One region of the Duganella sp. GW821-FHT07G03 genome, then DNA from elsewhere that is predicted to be linked to it. Evidence: predicted binding sites of a transcription regulator. Region 1 holds the regulator's gene; each other region holds the start of a gene.
The links. Region 1 encodes sigma-54, which starts transcription at its own class of promoters, with help from an activator protein. Its sites were predicted from a motif close to TGGCANGNAANCTGCTTT; they were not measured.

Region 2: a site for sigma-54 is predicted at 2,597-2,614, ahead of AC07OK_RS20890 (urease accessory protein UreD). Genes of this name have one in related genera too.
Region 3: a site for sigma-54 is predicted at 2,829-2,846, ahead of AC07OK_RS28380 (TorF family putative porin). Genes of this name have one in related genera too.

Annotation. Positions count from the first base shown of each region.
Region 1 is NZ_JBWKQE010000019.1:63,234-68,771, reverse strand. Features, by position in the region: gene AC07OK_RS21925 (VOC family protein) at 1-208, opposite strand, end outside; gene AC07OK_RS21920 (Lrp/AsnC family transcriptional regulator) at 305-763, opposite strand; gene AC07OK_RS21915 (enoyl-CoA hydratase/isomerase family protein) at 776-1,861, opposite strand; gene hpf (ribosome hibernation-promoting factor, HPF/YfiA family) at 1,955-2,314, opposite strand; gene AC07OK_RS21905 (RNA polymerase factor sigma-54) at 2,392-3,870, opposite strand; gene lptB (LPS export ABC transporter ATP-binding protein) at 3,876-4,628, opposite strand; gene lptA (lipopolysaccharide transport periplasmic protein LptA) at 4,631-5,221, opposite strand; gene lptC (LPS export ABC transporter periplasmic protein LptC) at 5,250-5,538, opposite strand, start outside.
Region 2 is NZ_JBWKQE010000017.1:138,210-143,747, forward strand. Features, by position in the region: gene AC07OK_RS20875 (DUF945 family protein) at 1-740, shown strand, start outside; gene AC07OK_RS20880 (NAD-dependent epimerase/dehydratase family protein) at 744-1,640, opposite strand; gene AC07OK_RS20885 (PEP-CTERM sorting domain-containing protein) at 1,743-2,438, opposite strand; gene AC07OK_RS20890 (urease accessory protein UreD) at 2,624-3,481, shown strand; gene AC07OK_RS20895 (urease subunit gamma) at 3,502-3,804, shown strand; gene AC07OK_RS20900 (urease subunit beta) at 3,816-4,142, shown strand; gene ureC (urease subunit alpha) at 4,144-5,538, shown strand, end outside.
Region 3 is NZ_JBWKQE010000032.1:63,839-69,376, forward strand. Features, by position in the region: gene AC07OK_RS28370 (ammonium transporter) at 42-1,610, opposite strand; gene AC07OK_RS28375 (P-II family nitrogen regulator) at 1,622-1,960, opposite strand; gene AC07OK_RS28380 (TorF family putative porin) at 1,972-2,739, opposite strand; gene AC07OK_RS28385 (accessory factor UbiK family protein) at 3,018-3,257, shown strand; gene AC07OK_RS28390 (YifB family Mg chelatase-like AAA ATPase) at 3,356-4,867, shown strand; gene AC07OK_RS28395 (M1 family metallopeptidase) at 4,978-5,538, shown strand, end outside.

The DNA of each region.
Region 1 (5,538 bases):
CGGCGACGGCCACATGGGCGCGGTCGCCGGCCAGCACGTCCTCGCTCACCGACGGGTAGAGGCAAAAACTCCAGGCGCCATCGGCGCCGTAGATCACCTGGGTGGCGTCGCTGTGCTGCAAGGTGTAGCCCAGCGGCGCGAAGCAGGCGGTGTAGAAATCCGTGGCGCGCGGCAGTGCGCGGGTGCCGATGGAAACGTGGTCGATCATGATGCTGTCCTCCTGAAGTTGGAAGGCCCATCATACTGAGCGGCGGTGAGACAACATTGCAATCTCACCCGCCGCGATGCAAGAATTACTCGATCTTCACAGCGGCACTTTGGTCTCGAACTTGGCGCAGTTCATGGCCAGCAAACTCTTGTAGTTGCTGACGTTATTATTCGACGTGAACACGCGCCGGGTGAAGGCCTGGAACGCTTCCATCGACACCGCCGTCACCACCAGCATGAAGTCGAACTCGCCCGCCACTTCGTAGCAGGCCATGACGTCGGGCTCTTCGCGCATCAGCGACTCGAACATTTTCAACAGCGAGGTATTCTGCTGCTCCAGCTGCACCGTGACGAACGCGGTCAGCGGGCGGCCGACGCGCACCCGGTCCACCAGCGCCACCTCCTTGACCAGCACGCCGCTGGCGCGCAACTGCGCGATGCGGCGCTGGCAGGTGGCGGCGGACGCGTGCACCAGCCCGGCGATGCGCCGCAGCGGGATGCTGGCGTCCTCCTGCAGCAGGTTCAGTATCTGGATGTCGAGTCGGTCCAGTTCCACGGCCATCGGCGCTTAGTCCAGGTGGCGCAGCGGGTGGGCGTAGTCCGGCCACACCGGCTGGAAGAAGCGCCGCACCATCGCCTCGTCGACCTCGTCCAGCGAGGCCGGCTTCCACTGCGGCGCGTTGTCCTTGTCGATGACCAGCGCGCGCACGCCTTCGATCACTTCGCCGTCCTCGAAGTTGTGGCGCACCAGCGTGCGCTCCATGCGCAGGCAATCGGCCACGCCCATTGCGGCGCCGCGCCGGACCAGCTCGTGCGTCACGCACATCATCAGCGGCGAGCGGGTGGCCATCACCTGCAGCGTCTTTTGCGCGAAGGCGCTGTCGTCGGTTTTCAGCGAGGCGATGATGGCGGGCACCGAGCCGGCGCCGAAGTGGCGGTCGATAGCGGCGCGCTCGGCCGCCAGCTTGCTGTCGCCGGCAGCGGCCCTGAACGGCGCCGCGAAAGCCGCGATGGCCTCGGCCAAGCCCGCGCCCGGCGTCGACTCAAGCAGCGCCGACAGCGCCGCCATGTCGCTGCCCGGCACAAAGTGATCGGCCAGCCCCGCATGCAGCGCATCGGCCGCACCGATGGTGACGCCGGTGACGCCCAGGTAGCAGCCCAACTTGCCCGGCGCGCGCGCCAGGAAATAGCTGCCGCCCACATCCGGGAACAGGCCGATGTTCACTTCCGGCATGGCCATCTTGGTCCGCTCGGTGACGATGCGCACGCGGCAATCAGGACCGCCCTGCGCCACGCCCATGCCGCCGCCCATGACCACGCCGTCCATCAGCGCGACGTAGGGCTTGGGATAAAAATGGATCAGGTGGTTGAGCGCGTATTCCTCGGTGAAGAAATCCTCCACCAACGCGCTGCCGCCCTGCGGCGTGGCGCGGCCGGCGTCGTAGAAGAAGCGGATGTCGCCGCCGGCGCAGAAGGCCTTTTCGCTGCTGCTGCGGATGACCACGGCGGCCACGCCGCTGTCGTCGCGCCACGCCATCAGCGCCGCCGTGATATCGCGCACCATCGCCAGCGACAAAGAGTTCAAGGCCTTGGGCCGGTCCAGCGTGATGAAGCCGGTTCCGTTGCTGACGCTGGTGTGGACGTATTCGCTCATGGAGTCTCTAGGGTCGTGGTGAAAACCCTATTTTACTGCGGGCGCAAAAAAGGGCGCCTCTGCGCCCTTAGTTGGATGGTGCCGGGGCCGTTGTTATAGGGCGGCGGCAGCGGGTTCGTAGCTATCCGGGAGATGCTTGATCGCATCGTGGCCGTGCTCTTGGACCTTGGCTTTGTACTTCATGACCTGCCGATCCAGCTTGTCGATCAAGGTATCGATGGCGGCGTACAGGTCTTGCGACAGGCTTTCCACGTAGACGGTCTTGCCCGACATGCGCAGGTTGATTTCAGCCTTCTGGCGTTTCTCTTTCTCTTTGAGGTTATCTACAGTCAGGATGACAGCAATATCAATCACTTGATCAAAGTGGCGGGTGACGCGTTCCAGCTTGTTCTGCACGTATTCACGGATGGCCGAGGTCACTTCGAGATGATGTCCACTGATGGTGAGATTCATACACACTCCTAAAGATAATGTCGCTTCTTACGGTTAGTGCGGAGCCCATTACCGCCGGGCGCGCAGGAACCAAGTAACTACAAAGATTTACGGAGACTGACTGGCGGGATCTTCAACGCTTCGCGATATTTGGCAACAGTGCGTCGCGCAATCACCATGCCTTGTTCTCCCAGCATGTCCGCAATCTTACTGTCGGATAAAGGATTTTTCGGGTCTTCTGCTCCTGTCAATTGCACGATGAGTGCACGTATCGCCGTCGAACTTGCTTCCCCCCCCGCTTCGGTGGCGACATGGCTACCAAAGAAATATTTCAACTCAAACATGCCATGCGGGGTCAGCATATATTTTTGAGTTGTTACACGAGAAATAGTGCTCTCGTGTAGACCCAGTGTATCAGCAATTTCACGAAGCACAAGGGGGCGCATGGCAACCGCGCCATGGGAGAAAAAGTTCTTTTGTCGTTCTACTATCGCTTGTGCAACGCGCAAAATCGTGTCGAAACGCTGGCGCATATTCTTGATCAGCCACTTCGCTTCCTGCAGCTGCGCGCCCATCGCGCCCTCGCCTTTTCCCTGCTTGAGCAGGTTGGCGTACATGGCGTTCACGCGCAGGCGCGGCATGACGTCGTTGTTCAGGCTCACTTGCCAGCCGTTGCGCGCTTTTTTGACGATCACGTCCGGCACCACGTAGTCCGACACGTCCGACGCGAACGCCGAACCCGGATGCGGATTGCACTGGCGGATGACGGTTTGTGCTTCGCGCAAATCTTCGTCGTCGCACAGCAGCGCCTTCTTCAGTTTGTTGAAATCGCGCTGGGCAAACCAGGTCAAATGATTTTCAACAATCGCCAGCGCCATGCGCCGCGTGACCATCGGAATCGCCGGCAGACGCTTGATCTGCAGCGCCAGGCATTCGGACGCGTTGCGCGCGCCCACGCCCATCGGATCGAAGCTTTGCAGCATCGACAAGGCGGTCTGCAATTCGTCGAGCTCCAGTTCCAGTTCTTCCGGCAGGCGGGCCAGGATTTCTTCCAGCGATTCCTCGAGGTAGCCGTTTTCGTCCAGCGCGTCGATGATCAGCTCGACCAGCGCGCGGTCGCGCATCTCCAGCACCGTCACCCGCATCTGCTCCATCAGGTGTTCGCGCAAGGTGCAGTGGCTGGCCTCCAGTTGCGGCCGCGAGTCCTCGTCGTCGGGCGCCTTGCTGCGGCCGGCGTCGCTCCAGTCGACATCGGCGTCGCTGCTGGTGCTTTCGGTGTCGGCGGCCGGGCCGTCGTAGTTGTCGGCGTCGGCGGCCGGCGCCTCCTGGGCGTTGGGCGGGCCCTCGGGCGGCGCGTCGCCGACCGGGGCTTGTTGGCTGATGGCGCCGTCCGACAGCAGCCGCAGCGAGCGGTCCAGCGGGTCGTCGAGGCGCTCCAGCAGCGGATTATCGGTCAGCAGCTGTTCCAGTTCCTGGTGCAGCTCCAGCGTCGACAACTGCAGCAGCCGGATCGACTGCTGCAACTGAGGTGTCAGCGCGAGGTGCTGCGACGTGCGCAGTTGCAAAGACTGTTTCATGGGTTTTACATGCGGAAGTGTTCACCCAGATACACGCGACGCACCGATTCGTTGGCGATGATGTCGTCTGGCCGGCCTGAAGCCAATACCGTGCCCTGGTTGATGATATATGCGCGGTCGCAGATGCCCAGCGTCTCGCGCACATTGTGATCGGTAATGAGGACGCCGATGCCGCGTTCCTTGAGGAAGCGCACGATGCGCTGGATCTCAATCACGGCGATCGGGTCGACCCCGGCGAATGGTTCGTCGAGCAGCACGAAGCGCGGGTTGGTCGCCAGTGCGCGCGCGATCTCCACGCGGCGGCGCTCGCCGCCCGACAGCGACAGCGCCTGGTTCTCGCGCAGTTTTTCGATTTGCAAATCGGCCAGCAGGGTATTGAGCCGTTCATCAATGGCAGCCTTGGATAAAGGCTTGCCGTCCACTTTCTGGATTTCGAGGACGGCGCGGATATTTTCTTCCACCGTCAGCTTGCGGAACACCGACGCTTCCTGCGGCAGGTAGGACAAGCCGAGCGAGGCGCGGCGGTGGATAGGCAGCGAGGAGATATCGGTGCCGCTGATATCGATGCTGCCGGCGTCCGACGGCACCAGGCCGACGATCATGTAGAACGAGGTGGTCTTGCCGGCGCCGTTGGGGCCGAGCAGGCCCACCACTTCGCCGCATTCGACTTGCAGGGACACGTCATGCACGACCTGGCGCTTGCCATAGGTCTTTTGCAGGCCGCGCACGATCAGGGTGCTACCGCAGGATGGTTCCATGCTTACTTCTCCGTGGCCGGCGGCGTCGATGCGGCCGGTGCGGGTGCCGCCGGCGCGGCCGGACGGATGGTCGGCTGGATCACCATGGTGCCGCGGCCGGCGCCCGGCTTGCTGACGCCGGAGACGTTGTTCTTGACGTCGAAATGTTCGGTGCGGCTGTCGTAGGAAATGAACTCGCTGTTGACTTCGCTGGTCATGCGCGGGCCTTCCAGCTGGCGCACCCTGGCTTTCGAGAACAGCTTGACCAGGTCGGTCTTGTCGCTGTATTCGATGCGCTCGGCTTCACCCTCGATCCACTGGTCGCCGGCGCCGTCGCGCTTCTGGCGGAAGGTCGACAGCGTGCCCGGCGTGCTGGTCAGCACGACGAAGTTATAGCCTTCGGGATCGGTGGTCACCACCGCCTTCGGCGACTTCATCAGCAAGGTGCCGCGCGTCAGCACGACATTGCCGATCAGCGTCTTGATTTGCTTGACGTCGTCGATTTGCAGGTCGTCGTAATCGATCTTGGTCGGCTTGTTGGCATCGGCTTTTTCCGCGTGGGCCACACCGGCCGCCATCAACAACATCGCCGCCGAGAGTATCAGTTTCTTCATCGTCATTCCATTCATCATCATTGTTTCCTCAATGGCCGGCGCGCGGCGGCATCGTCAGTTGTCCGCGTCCGCCCAGCTGCACTGCGCGGGTGGCGTTATTGGCCTTCATGCCGACGCCATTGGCGCTGGCGTTGCCCATTTCCAGCGCCACCGGGCTGGCGGTTTCCATGCGTTCTTCGTCCGGGTAGACGGTCAGCGCCGGCGTGGTCATGCGCATCGCCTGCGCTTGCGGCCCGGCCGGACGCACCACGCTCACATTACCGTTGAGCTTGACGCGCGTATTGCCCTGGTCGACATGGGCGGTGTCGGCATTGATA
Region 2 (5,538 bases), on a different contig from region 1:
GTTTCGCCACCGGCGCCAGCACCACGCTGCGCGGCAAGCTGGTCGACATGTCTTCCGGCGTATCGATCAAGACTATCATTTTTGGCGATGACCGCGTCGAGCGCGTCAACCTCGGCGTGCGCATGGTGAACATGCCCGCACAAGCGATGGCCGATCTGGATCGCGATTTGCGGCATGCGCAGGGCAGCGGTCTGGCGCCGGACGCCCAGGCCGAGGTGGTGTTGACGACCATGAAGGCGTTCGGCAAGAACGTACTGGCGGCCGGCGCCAGGGTAGTGATCGACGATATCAGCGCCAGCTATCATGGCAACACGGCCTCGATCAAGGGCCGCGTCGATTTCGACAAAGTGGTGGACGCCGATTTCAGCGCGCCGATAGCACTGCTCAAGAAGCTGATCGCCCGTTTCGAGGTGCGCCTGCCTGTCGCCATGGTGAACGACGTGTCGCGCATGGTGGCGGCCAAGCAGGTGGACCCTGCGGCGCCCGACGTCGCCGGACAAATCGATGTGGGCGCCAAGAACATCGCCGGCCTGGTCATCGGCAAACTGGTGAACGAGGGCTTTGCCGTGATGGAGAAGGGCGAACTGCGTTCGACCATCGAGATCAAGGGCGGCAAGCTGACCTTCAACGGCAAGGCGGTGCCGCTGCCAGGCTTGCCGGATGGTGATCTGGTGCAGTTCTATCAGCGCGCGCAGCTGCTGCCTGCGGCTAGCCCCGCACCAGCCCCGGTCCAGCAGTAAGGCTTAAGCGCGCAGCATGTCGCCCGCGATCCAGTCCAGCACTGGCGGGCGATGCGGCTGCCAGCCCAGTTGCGTGCGCGCCCGTTGGCCGCGCACGCGGCTGTTGGAGCCCAGGCCGTACGAGGCCATTTCGTAGCCCCATTCTTCCTTGGCCTGCTCCAGCGGCCAGTCCTGCGGCGCGCCCAGGTTCAGCGCGCGCGCGATGGCTGCGCTCATGTCGCGGAACGACGCTTCGCCGCTCTCGACGAAGTAGAACGCGCCCGCCTCGGTCTTCTCCAAGGCCAGCAGATACAGGTCGACCACGTCGTCGATGTGGACGTTGGACCAGATATTCAGACCGCGTCCCACATGGCGCACGATGCCGCTCTTGCGGGCCTGCTTGAGCAGGCGTGGCAGCTGCACGCTGTCGCGCGGCAGCGCGCCGTGGCCGTAGATCAGCGTATTGCACAGCACCGCCGAACGCACGCCTTTGCCGGCGGCGGCCAGCACCAGATCGTCGATGGCGACGCGCGCGGCCTTGTCGGCGGTGGGGGCGGGGAGTTGGTCTTCGAAGTAGATGCGGTCCGTGCCTTCGCCGCCGGAGGCGTCGCCGACGATGCTGGAACCGCTGGTGTGCAGGAATACTTTGCCGGAGCCGGCCAGCGCGTCGATAAAGGCTACGACGGCGGCGCGGTTGTCGCTGCTGGCGGCGTTGATGACGGCGTCGGCCGCCTGCGCCTGGGTGATCAGCAGATCGCGGTCGTCGAGGGTTCCGACCACGCCGGTCACGCCGATCTTGGCCAGTTCCTCCAGCTGTTCCGGCTTGCGCACCAGGCCTGTTACCTGATGGCCCGCGCGTACCAGGCCTGCCGCGATGGAACCGCCGATGTATCCTGCTGCGCCGGTGACGAATACTTTCATACTGTGCTCACTTAATCAAATAGGGGAGCTAGCAGTATGGGGACGAGCACAGCGCGCAAACAGGCCGCGCGGCGCAAAGCTCCCTTGATTACGGCGCAATGATCAGGCTTGAGCCTTGCGCTGTTTGCGCTTGGCGACCACGCCCAGCAAGGCCAGGCCACCCAGCAGCATGGCGTAGGCATCCGCTTCCGGCACTGGTGCGGCGGCCACGGCGAAGGACAGGTTGTCGGCGTAGCCGTCGTTGTAGGCGCCGGCTTTGCGGGTCATGGTCAGCGTGATGCCGACGTTGAGCGCGCCGACCGGGATGTAGCCTTGCGCGTCGCGCAGCAGCAGGCCGGTCTGGTTGGCGCGCTCGGTATTGGAGACAGGACCGATGCTGGCGCTGGACAGCTCCGCGCCGCCGCTGCCGAAGAAGGTGGCGGTCAGCTTGGCGTTGTCGTTCTGCGATGCATAGCCGCCCAGCCAGGCCGACAGGTCGTAGCGGGAGGCGCCGGTGTTAATCGCGGCGCTCAACGACGTCAGGTCGATGGTCTGGGTCGCAGTCGACAGCGCGTTGCTGTCGCCGCCGGCGAAGAAGTAGGTGCCGCGGTCGGACGGACCCGGATCGGCAGGGAAGGGGAAGCCGCCGCTGGCGCCGTATTGCACGACGGTGAATGCCGACGAGGTGTTCCAGCCCAAGGTGTTGCCGGATTCGGCATTGCCGTTGGCGATCAGGTTGGCGCCGAAGGCGGCGGCGTGTGCGGCCGGAGCCAGTGCCAGGGCAACCGCCGCAGCGGCTGCAAAAGTCGAGAAGCGCATTGCTTGTCCTTAAACGAAAATGGAAAAAAGGTGATTATTTTACAAGCAAACTTGGCAAAAGTAAAACACTGCGCCGGCGCCGGGCGCACCATCATGGTGCGGAAGACGCGCTTTGGTGCGAAAAATGTCTTTACGGCGGATGTAGCCTGTGATTCAGCTGGCATGACGCTTGCATTACGTCAGGCATGCCCGATACCACCGCATCCAGAGAACTCGCCGCCAGCCACAGCGCATGGCAGGCCAGCCTCGCCCTCGGTTTTGCCGACGATGGCGGCGTCACGCGGCTGTTCGACAATCGCCACTATGGCCCGCTGCGCGTGCAAAAGGCGCTGTACCCGGAAGACGCCAAAGTGTGCCACGCCATCGTGGTCCATCCGCCGGGCGGCGTGGTGGGCGGCGACCAGTTGGCCATCGAAGTGGGCGTCGGCGCGCAGGCGCATGCCTTCCTCACCACGCCCGGCGCGGCCAAGTGGTACAAGGCCAACGGCAAGGTGTCGCGCCAGAGCGTGCGCCTGACCGTGGGCGCGGACGCCGCACTCGAATGGCTGCCGCAAGAAACCATCTTTTTTGATACCGCTAACGTGGTGCTGGAGCAGCACGTCGAACTGGCCGCCGGCGCCACCTACATCGGCTGCGAGATCCTCTGCATGGGGCGGCGCGGCTCCGGCGAAACCTTCAACACCGGCACCGTGACCCAGCGCAGCAGCATCCGCCGCGAGGGGCGGTTGATCTGGTGGGAGCAGGGCGCGATGCTGGGCGGTCGCCTCGACAGCCCGCTGGCGCTGGGCGGCAAGACCGTCTGCGCCACCTTGATCGCGGCCGGCAAGCCGCTGCCCGCCGCCGTGCTGTCCGAGATCCGCGCTGACATTGCTTGCGACGGCGAACACGTATTCGGCGTCACCCAAACCAAGGGTGTGCTGGTCGCGCGCCACCTGGGCGACGACAGCGAAACCGCGCGCCGCCTGATGCTGACCGTCTGGCGCCGTTTGCGCCCGCACCTGCTGGGGCGCGCGGCCGTCACGCCGCGCATCTGGCAAACCTGAAGATAAACCTGAGAAATACCATGGACCTGACACCAAGAGAAAAAGACAAGCTGCTGATTTTCACCGCCGGCATCGTGGCGGAACGCCGCCTCGCGCGCGGCCTGAAGCTGAACTATCCGGAAGCGGTGGCGCTGATCACCTGCGCCATCATGGAAGGTGCGCGCGACGGCAAGACCGTGGCGCAGCTGATGTCCGACGGCACCCGCATCCTCACGCGTGCCGACGTCATGGAAGGCATACCCGAAATGATCCCCGACATCCAGGTCGAAGCCACGTTCCCCGATGGGAGCAAGCTGGTGACCGTCCATAACCCCATCCCCTAAAGGAGGTCATCATGATCCCAGGCGAATACATACTCGAAGAGGGCGAGATCGGCCTCAATGAAGGCCGCGCCACCGCGACCGTCGTGGTGACCAACCAGGGCGACCGGCCGGTGCAGGTCGGCTCGCATTTCCATTTTTTTGAAGTTAACACGGTGCTCAAGTTCGAGCGCTGGCAGGCCTACGGCATGCGGCTCAATATCGCCGCTGGCACCGCCGTGCGCTTCGAACCGGGCCAGCAGCGCACGGTGGAACTGGTGAAGCTGGGCGGCGACCAAAAGGTCTACGGCTTCAATGGCAAAGTCATGGGCAAGCTCGATCCCAATCCACCGAAGGGCTGACATGGCTACAATCTCGCGCCGCGCCTACTCGGAAATGTTCGGCCCCACCAAGGGGGACCGCATCCGCCTGGCGGACACCGAACTGTTTATCGAAATCGAACACGATTACGCCACCTACGGCGAAGAAGTCAAATTTGGCGGCGGCAAAGTGATCCGCGACGGCATGGGCCAGTCGCAGCGCGTGGCCGCCGACGTGATGGACACGGTGATCACCAACGCCGTGATCGTCGACCACTGGGGCATCGTCAAGGCCGACATCGGCCTGAAAAACGGCATGATCGCCGCCATCGGCAAGGCCGGCAATCCGGACATCCAGCCGAATGTGACGATGGCCATCGGCGGCGCCACCGAGATCATCGCCGGCGAAGGCATGATCGTCACCGCCGGCGGGGTCGACACGCACATCCACTTCATCTGCCCGCAGCAGATCGAGGAAGCGCTGATGAGCGGCGTGACCACCATGATAGGCGGCGGCACCGGGCCCTCGGCCGGCACCTCGGCCACCACCTGCACGCCGGGGCCGTGGCACCTGCACGCGATGCTGGGCGCGGCCGACGCCTTCCCGATGAACCTGGGCTTCCTGGGCAAGGGCAATGTGTCGCTGCCGGAGCCGCTGGAAGAGCAGGTGCGCGCCGGCGCCATCGGCCTGAAGCTGCACGAGGACTGGGGCAGCACGCCGGCCGCGATCGACAACTGCCTGTCCGTGGCCGACCGCATGGACGTGCAGGTCGCCATCCACAGCGATACCCTCAACGAAGGCGGCTACCTGGCCGATACGCTGGCCGCGTTCAAGGACCGCACCATCCACACCTTCCACACCGAAGGCGCGGGCGGCGGCCATGCGCCGGACATCATCGCGGCGGTGGGCGAATCGAACGTGCTGCCGTCGTCGACCAATCCCACCCGCCCGTTCACCGTCAATACGCTGGACGAGCACCTGGACATGCTGATGGTGTGCCATCACCTCGACGCCGCCATCGCCGAGGACGTGGCCTTCGCCGAATCGCGCATCCGCCGCGAGACCATCGCGGCCGAGGACATCCTGCACGACATCGGCGCGATCTCGATGATGTCGTCCGATTCGCAGGCCATGGGCCGGGTCGGCGAGGTGGTGATGCGCACCTGGCAGACCGCGCACAAGATGAAGGTGCAGCGCGGGCCGCTGGCGCCGGATTCCTCGCGCAACGACAATTTCCGCGTCAAGCGCTACATCGCCAAGTACACGATCAACCCGGCCATCACGCACGGCATCGCGCACGCGGTGGGCTCGCTGGAAGTGGGCAAGATCGCCGACCTGGTGCTGTGGAAACCGGCCTTCTTCGGCGTCAAGCCGCAGACGATTTTAAAGGGCGGCATGATCGCCGCCGCGCAGATGGGCGATCCGAACGCCTCGATC
Region 3 (5,538 bases), on a different contig from region 1:
GCCGAGGCGGGCCGATACAACATTACCAATTAAGCATAGGATTAAGCGTGATACGCGGACTCGCCATGGCTGGTGATGTCCAGGCCTTCGCGTTCCTCTTCTTCCGGCACGCGCAGACCGATGACGATGTCGACCAGTTTGTAGGCGATCAGCGAAACGATGCCCGACCAGATGATCGTGGTACCGATGGCGGTGCCCTGGATCGTCACTTGGCTGACGATCGAGTAGGGATCTGCCGACATCTTGTTGGTGACGTAGTCGAAGATGCCCTGGCCGCCCAGCGATGGCGAAGCGAACACGCCGGTCAGCAGCGCGCCCAGGATACCGCCGACGCCGTGCACGCCGAACACGTCCAGCGAGTCGTCAGCACCCAGCAGGCGCTTCAGGCCGTTCACGCCCCACAGGCAGATGACACCGGCCAGCAGGCCCATGATCAGCGCGCCCATCGGACCGACGTAGCCGCAGGCCGGGGTGATGGCCACCAGGCCGGCAACGGCGCCCGAAGCGGCACCCAGCATCGAAGGTTTGCCTTTGATGATCCACTCGCCCAGCAGCCAGGACATGGTGGCGGCGGCGGTAGCCAGCAGCGTGTTGACGAAGGCCAGTGCGGCGACGTCGCCCGCTTCCAGCGCCGAACCGGCATTGAAACCGAACCAGCCCACCCACAGCAGCGAAGCGCCGATCATGGTCATGGTCAGCGAGTGCGGCGCCATGGATTCGCGGCCGTAGCCGACGCGTTTGCCCATCATGTAAGCGCCCACCAGGCCGGCGACTGCGGCGTTGATGTGCACCACGGTGCCGCCGGCGAAGTCCAGCGCGCCTTTTTGCCACAGGAAGCCGGCTTTGGCGGTTTCGGTGGCCAGCGTCGCGGCATCCTTGATCGCGTCAGGACCGGTCCAGAACCAGACCATGTGGGCGATCGGCAGGTAAGCGAAAGTGAACCACAGCACGATGAAGGCCAGCACCGCGGTGAACTTGGCGCGTTCGGCGAAGGAACCGACGATCAGGCCGCAGGTGATGGCGGCGAAGGTCGCCTGGAACACCACGTACACGAACTCCGGAATGACCACGCCTTTGCTGAAGGTGGCGGCGGTGGCGAAGGTGGCCTTGGCCGGATCCCAGATACCGTTCAGGAACAGGCGGTCGAACTTGCCGACGAAGGCGTTGCCTTCGGTGAAGGCCAGCGAGTAGCCGTACACGCACCACAGCACGATGATCAGCGCGAAGATGGTGAACACTTGCAGCAGGATGGACAGCATGTTCTTGGAACGGACCAGGCCGCCGTAGAACAGCGCCAGGCCGGGAATCGACATCATGATGACCAGGATGGTCGAGACCATCATCCAGGCGGTGTCGCCTTTGTTCGGCACGGGAGCTGCGGCCGGGGCGGCCGGGGCAGCTTCCGCCGGCGCGGCGGCGGCTGGCGCGGCAGCCGGTGCAGCGGCTGGCGCGGCGGCGACAGGGGCCGCTTCAGGCGCCGATGCGGCCGGAGCGGCAGCGGAGGCGACCGGGGCCGAAGCGGCCGGTTTGGCATCCTCGGCGTGCACCGGCGCGGACAGCGCGAACAGGATGGATACCCCAGCCAGCAATGTTGTTATAGTTTTTTTCATCAAGCTTCCCCTTAAAGAGCTTCGTTGCCGGTTTCGCCGGTACGAATGCGTATGACTTGTTCCAGGTTGTACACGAAGATTTTGCCGTCGCCGATTTTGCCGGTGCGGGCAGCGCCTTCGATCGCTTCTATCGCTTGTTCGACGATGGAATCGTCCACCGCCGCTTCGATCTTGGTCTTGGGCAGGAAGTCCACCACGTATTCCGCACCGCGGTACAGCTCGGTGTGGCCTTTCTGGCGACCGAAGCCTTTGACCTCGGTCACGGTGATGCCTTGCACGTTGATCGCCGACAGGGCCTCGCGGACCTCGTCGAGCTTAAACGGCTTGATAATGGCGGTAATCATTTTCATGCTGGCCTCGCTTAGAAGGTTTTGGAAATGGTCAGGACAGCCCCGGTTTTGGCCAGGTTCTTCCCGTCCGGTCCGACGTAGGCTTTCGTGTCGGCATAGACCGCCGCCAATGCCACCGTCACTACGCCGAAATCTTTGGTCACGCCCAGCTTGTAGTCGGTGTAGCTGGAGGCGCCGTTGTGCTTGACGTTCTGGTGGCCGGCGTGCACGTTCAGCACGTAGCCGTCGACCAGGTCGAAATTGCCGGATGCGTCGACGTAGCCGCTGTTCTTGCTGTCGGCAAAGCCGAACAGGTTGGTCGTCGATTGCGAGTATTTCAGCGTGACCGGGCCGTAGCCGATCTGGCCGTACAATTCGAAGGTGTTGGCGTTAGGGTGCAGGCCGTTCGAAGGGTAGAAGTAGTACAGGCCGCCGACGTCATAGCTCACGTCCTTGACGATCTCGCCGCGTTTGCCTGCGTACAGATCCCATTCGACATCGCCGTCGCCGCCCGGGGTGTCCTTGATCCACTTGATGGTGGACAGCCAAGTGCCGGCGTACAGGCCGGTTGGGTTGTTGGTGTAGTCTGCGCCACCCTGCAGTGCAGGTTTCAGACGGGTTTGCGATACGCCGCGGTAACGGTAGTCGCTGACAACGGCAGCGTTGAAGCTGACTTCATTGTCCGGTTTCGCTTCGGCCGCGGGTGCCGCGTCTTCGGCGCGCGCCATGCCGGCGCTCATGGAGGCGAATGCTAAAGTCAACGCTGCGATCAGGGTGAAGTTCTTGCTCAAGTTTTTCATCGTTGTTTTCCTTGTGTAGTTGAACTTAATTAGCAGTTGCGGTTTAAAATTCTGGTTGTAGCGAAGCGGTGTATGCGTTCATAGCTTCTGTAGCAGAATGCGTGCCAGCTAATGTTGTCGAGCTGATAGCTGCTGTATCAACTAGGGCAACGGGACCGCATTGGAAAGAATGTGAGAATGGGATGGGTGCGGCGGTGATTTTGCCGAATTTCGCACCACATTAAGGCTGGAGTGCACTGCAATGGTGCAGTGCATTGCTGGCGAGATCAAGGAATATTATGGATATGAACACTTTTTTTAACGACCTGCAGGGAAAGATCAATCAGGCCATCGAAAACTCACCAGCAAAGGACATCGAGAAGAACGTGAAGTCGATGATGACCCAGGGTTTTGCCAAGCTGGACCTGGTGACGCGCGAAGAGTTTGACGTCCAGGCGCAAGTTCTGGCCAAGACCCGCGCCAAACTGGAAGCGCTGGAAGCGCGCCTGGCGGAACTGGAAGCCAAAGCAGGCCAATAAAGCGGGTCCGCGCCGCGCCCGTTTGGGCTAGCGCAAAGCACCACGGCGGGCCTGGGCTACGCTGGCGGCTGGTATCCCCACTGGTCGTCCGCTACCCCATGAGCCTAGCCGTACTCAAAAGCCGCGCCCTGGCGGGCATGGAGGCGCAGGAGGTCAGCGTCGAAGTGCATCTGGCCAACGGCTTGCCGGCCTTCACCATCGTCGGCCTCGCCGACACCGAGGTCAAGGAAGCCAAGGACCGCGTCCGCGCCGCCATCCAGAACGGCGGCTTCGAATTCCCGGCGCAACGCATCACCGTCAACCTCGCCCCCGCTGATTTGCCGAAAGAATCAGGCCGGTTCGATTTGCCGATTGCGTTGGGCATCCTGGCGGCCTCCAAACAGATCCCCTCCACCCGCCTGCATCAATACGAGTTTGCCGGCGAATTGTCCCTGTCCGGCGAGTTGCGGCCGATCCGCGGCGCGCTGGCGATGTCGCTGGCCACGCGCCGCGACGGCGGCACGCTGGCCTTCATCCTGCCGCTGGCCAATGCCGACGAGGCGGCGCTGGTCGGCGACGCCGCCATCTACCCGGCGCAATCGCTGCTGCAGGTGTGCAGCCATTTCGCGGCCAAGTCGGTCGAGTCCATGCTGTCGCGCCACGACTCGGCGCCGCTGGTGGCGCGGCTGGAGTATCCCGACTTTGCCGACGTCAAGGGTCAGGTGTTCGCCAAGCGGGCGCTGGAGGTGGCGGCGGCGGGCAATCACTCGGTGTTGCTGGTCGGTCCGCCAGGCGCAGGCAAGACCATGCTGGCGGTGCGCTTCCCCGGCCTGCTGCCGGAGATGACGGACGAGGAAGCATTGGAAGCGGCCGCCGTGCAATCGCTGACGGGCGCCTTCCGCATCGAGCAATGGAAGCGCCGTCCGTTCCGCTCGCCGCACCACACCTCATCCGGCGTGGCCCTGGTTGGCGGCGGCAGCGTGCCGAGGCCGGGCGAGATTTCGCTGGCGCACCGGGGCGTGCTGTTTCTGGATGAGTTGCCCGAGTTCGCGCGCAGCGTACTGGATGTGTTGCGCGAGCCGCTGGAGTCGGGCCGCATCACCATTTCACGCGCCGCCCGGCAGGCCGACTTCCCCGCGCTCTTCCAGCTGATTGCCGCGATGAACCCCTGCCCTTGTGGCTACGATGGCCACATCAGCGGCATCTGCCGCTGTTCGCCGGACATTATCCAGCGCTACCAGGGCCGTCTCTCGGGGCCGCTGCTGGACCGCATCGACATCCAGCAGGAAGTGGGCGCGGTCGATCCCGACATCCTGGCGGCGGACGCCGACGGCGAACCGTCGCGCGTGATCGCCGCCCGGGTGCAGGCGGCCACCAACCGCCAGCTGCAACGCCAGGGCAAGCGCAACCAATACCTGAGCACGCGCGAGATCGACCAATATTGCAAACTCGACCGCCCCGGCAAGGCCAGCCTGAAACACAGCATGGAATTCTTCCAATGGTCCGGGCGGGCTTACCACCGTATTCTGCGCGTGGCGCGCACCATCGCCGACCTGGCGGGCAGCGAGCGTATCCTCGAACCGCATGTCCGCGAAGCGGTCCAGTACCGGCGGGCGCTGCGCGACCGCTGAGCACCTGCGCGCTCCTTGCGCAAAGCCCGTCAACGCTGATCGGCGAGATTTACGTTTTCCCGCGTTATTCTTGCTACTATGTTGCACCAAGAATATTGAACGGGAATTCGATGACACGCCTGCCCCTCTACCTTGCCGCCAGCGCGCTGCTGGCCGGTTGCGCCACCACCCAGCTGCCGTTGACCGACTTCACCGCCAACTCCGGCAGCCCGCGCGCGCCGGAACAGCTGGCCGTCACCTTCGAACAGGCCGACCTGGCGCTGCGCGTCGATCCCGCCACCCGCAGCATCAGCGGCGACGCCGCGCTGACCTTCCTGGCCAGCGCGCCGCTGACCCGCATCGCGGTCGAGCTGGACCGCAACCTGCCCATCGACTACGCCAGCGTGGACGGGGTGCAGCTGGCGCCGGCGGCGATCAACAACCCGGACGGCCGCCTCTACCTGACCCTGCCGACGCCGCTGGCGGCCGGCGCCCGCACCACCGTGCGCATCCGCTACCACGGCGTGCCGCACGTGGCCTCGCACGCGCCGTGGGATGGCGCCTTCATGTGGAGCAAGACCGAGGACGGCCAGCCGTGGATCTCCACCACCGTCGAAGGCGAAGGCTGCGACCTGTTCTGGCCCTGCATCGACCATCCGCAGGGCAAGCCGAAATTGATCGACCTGCACATC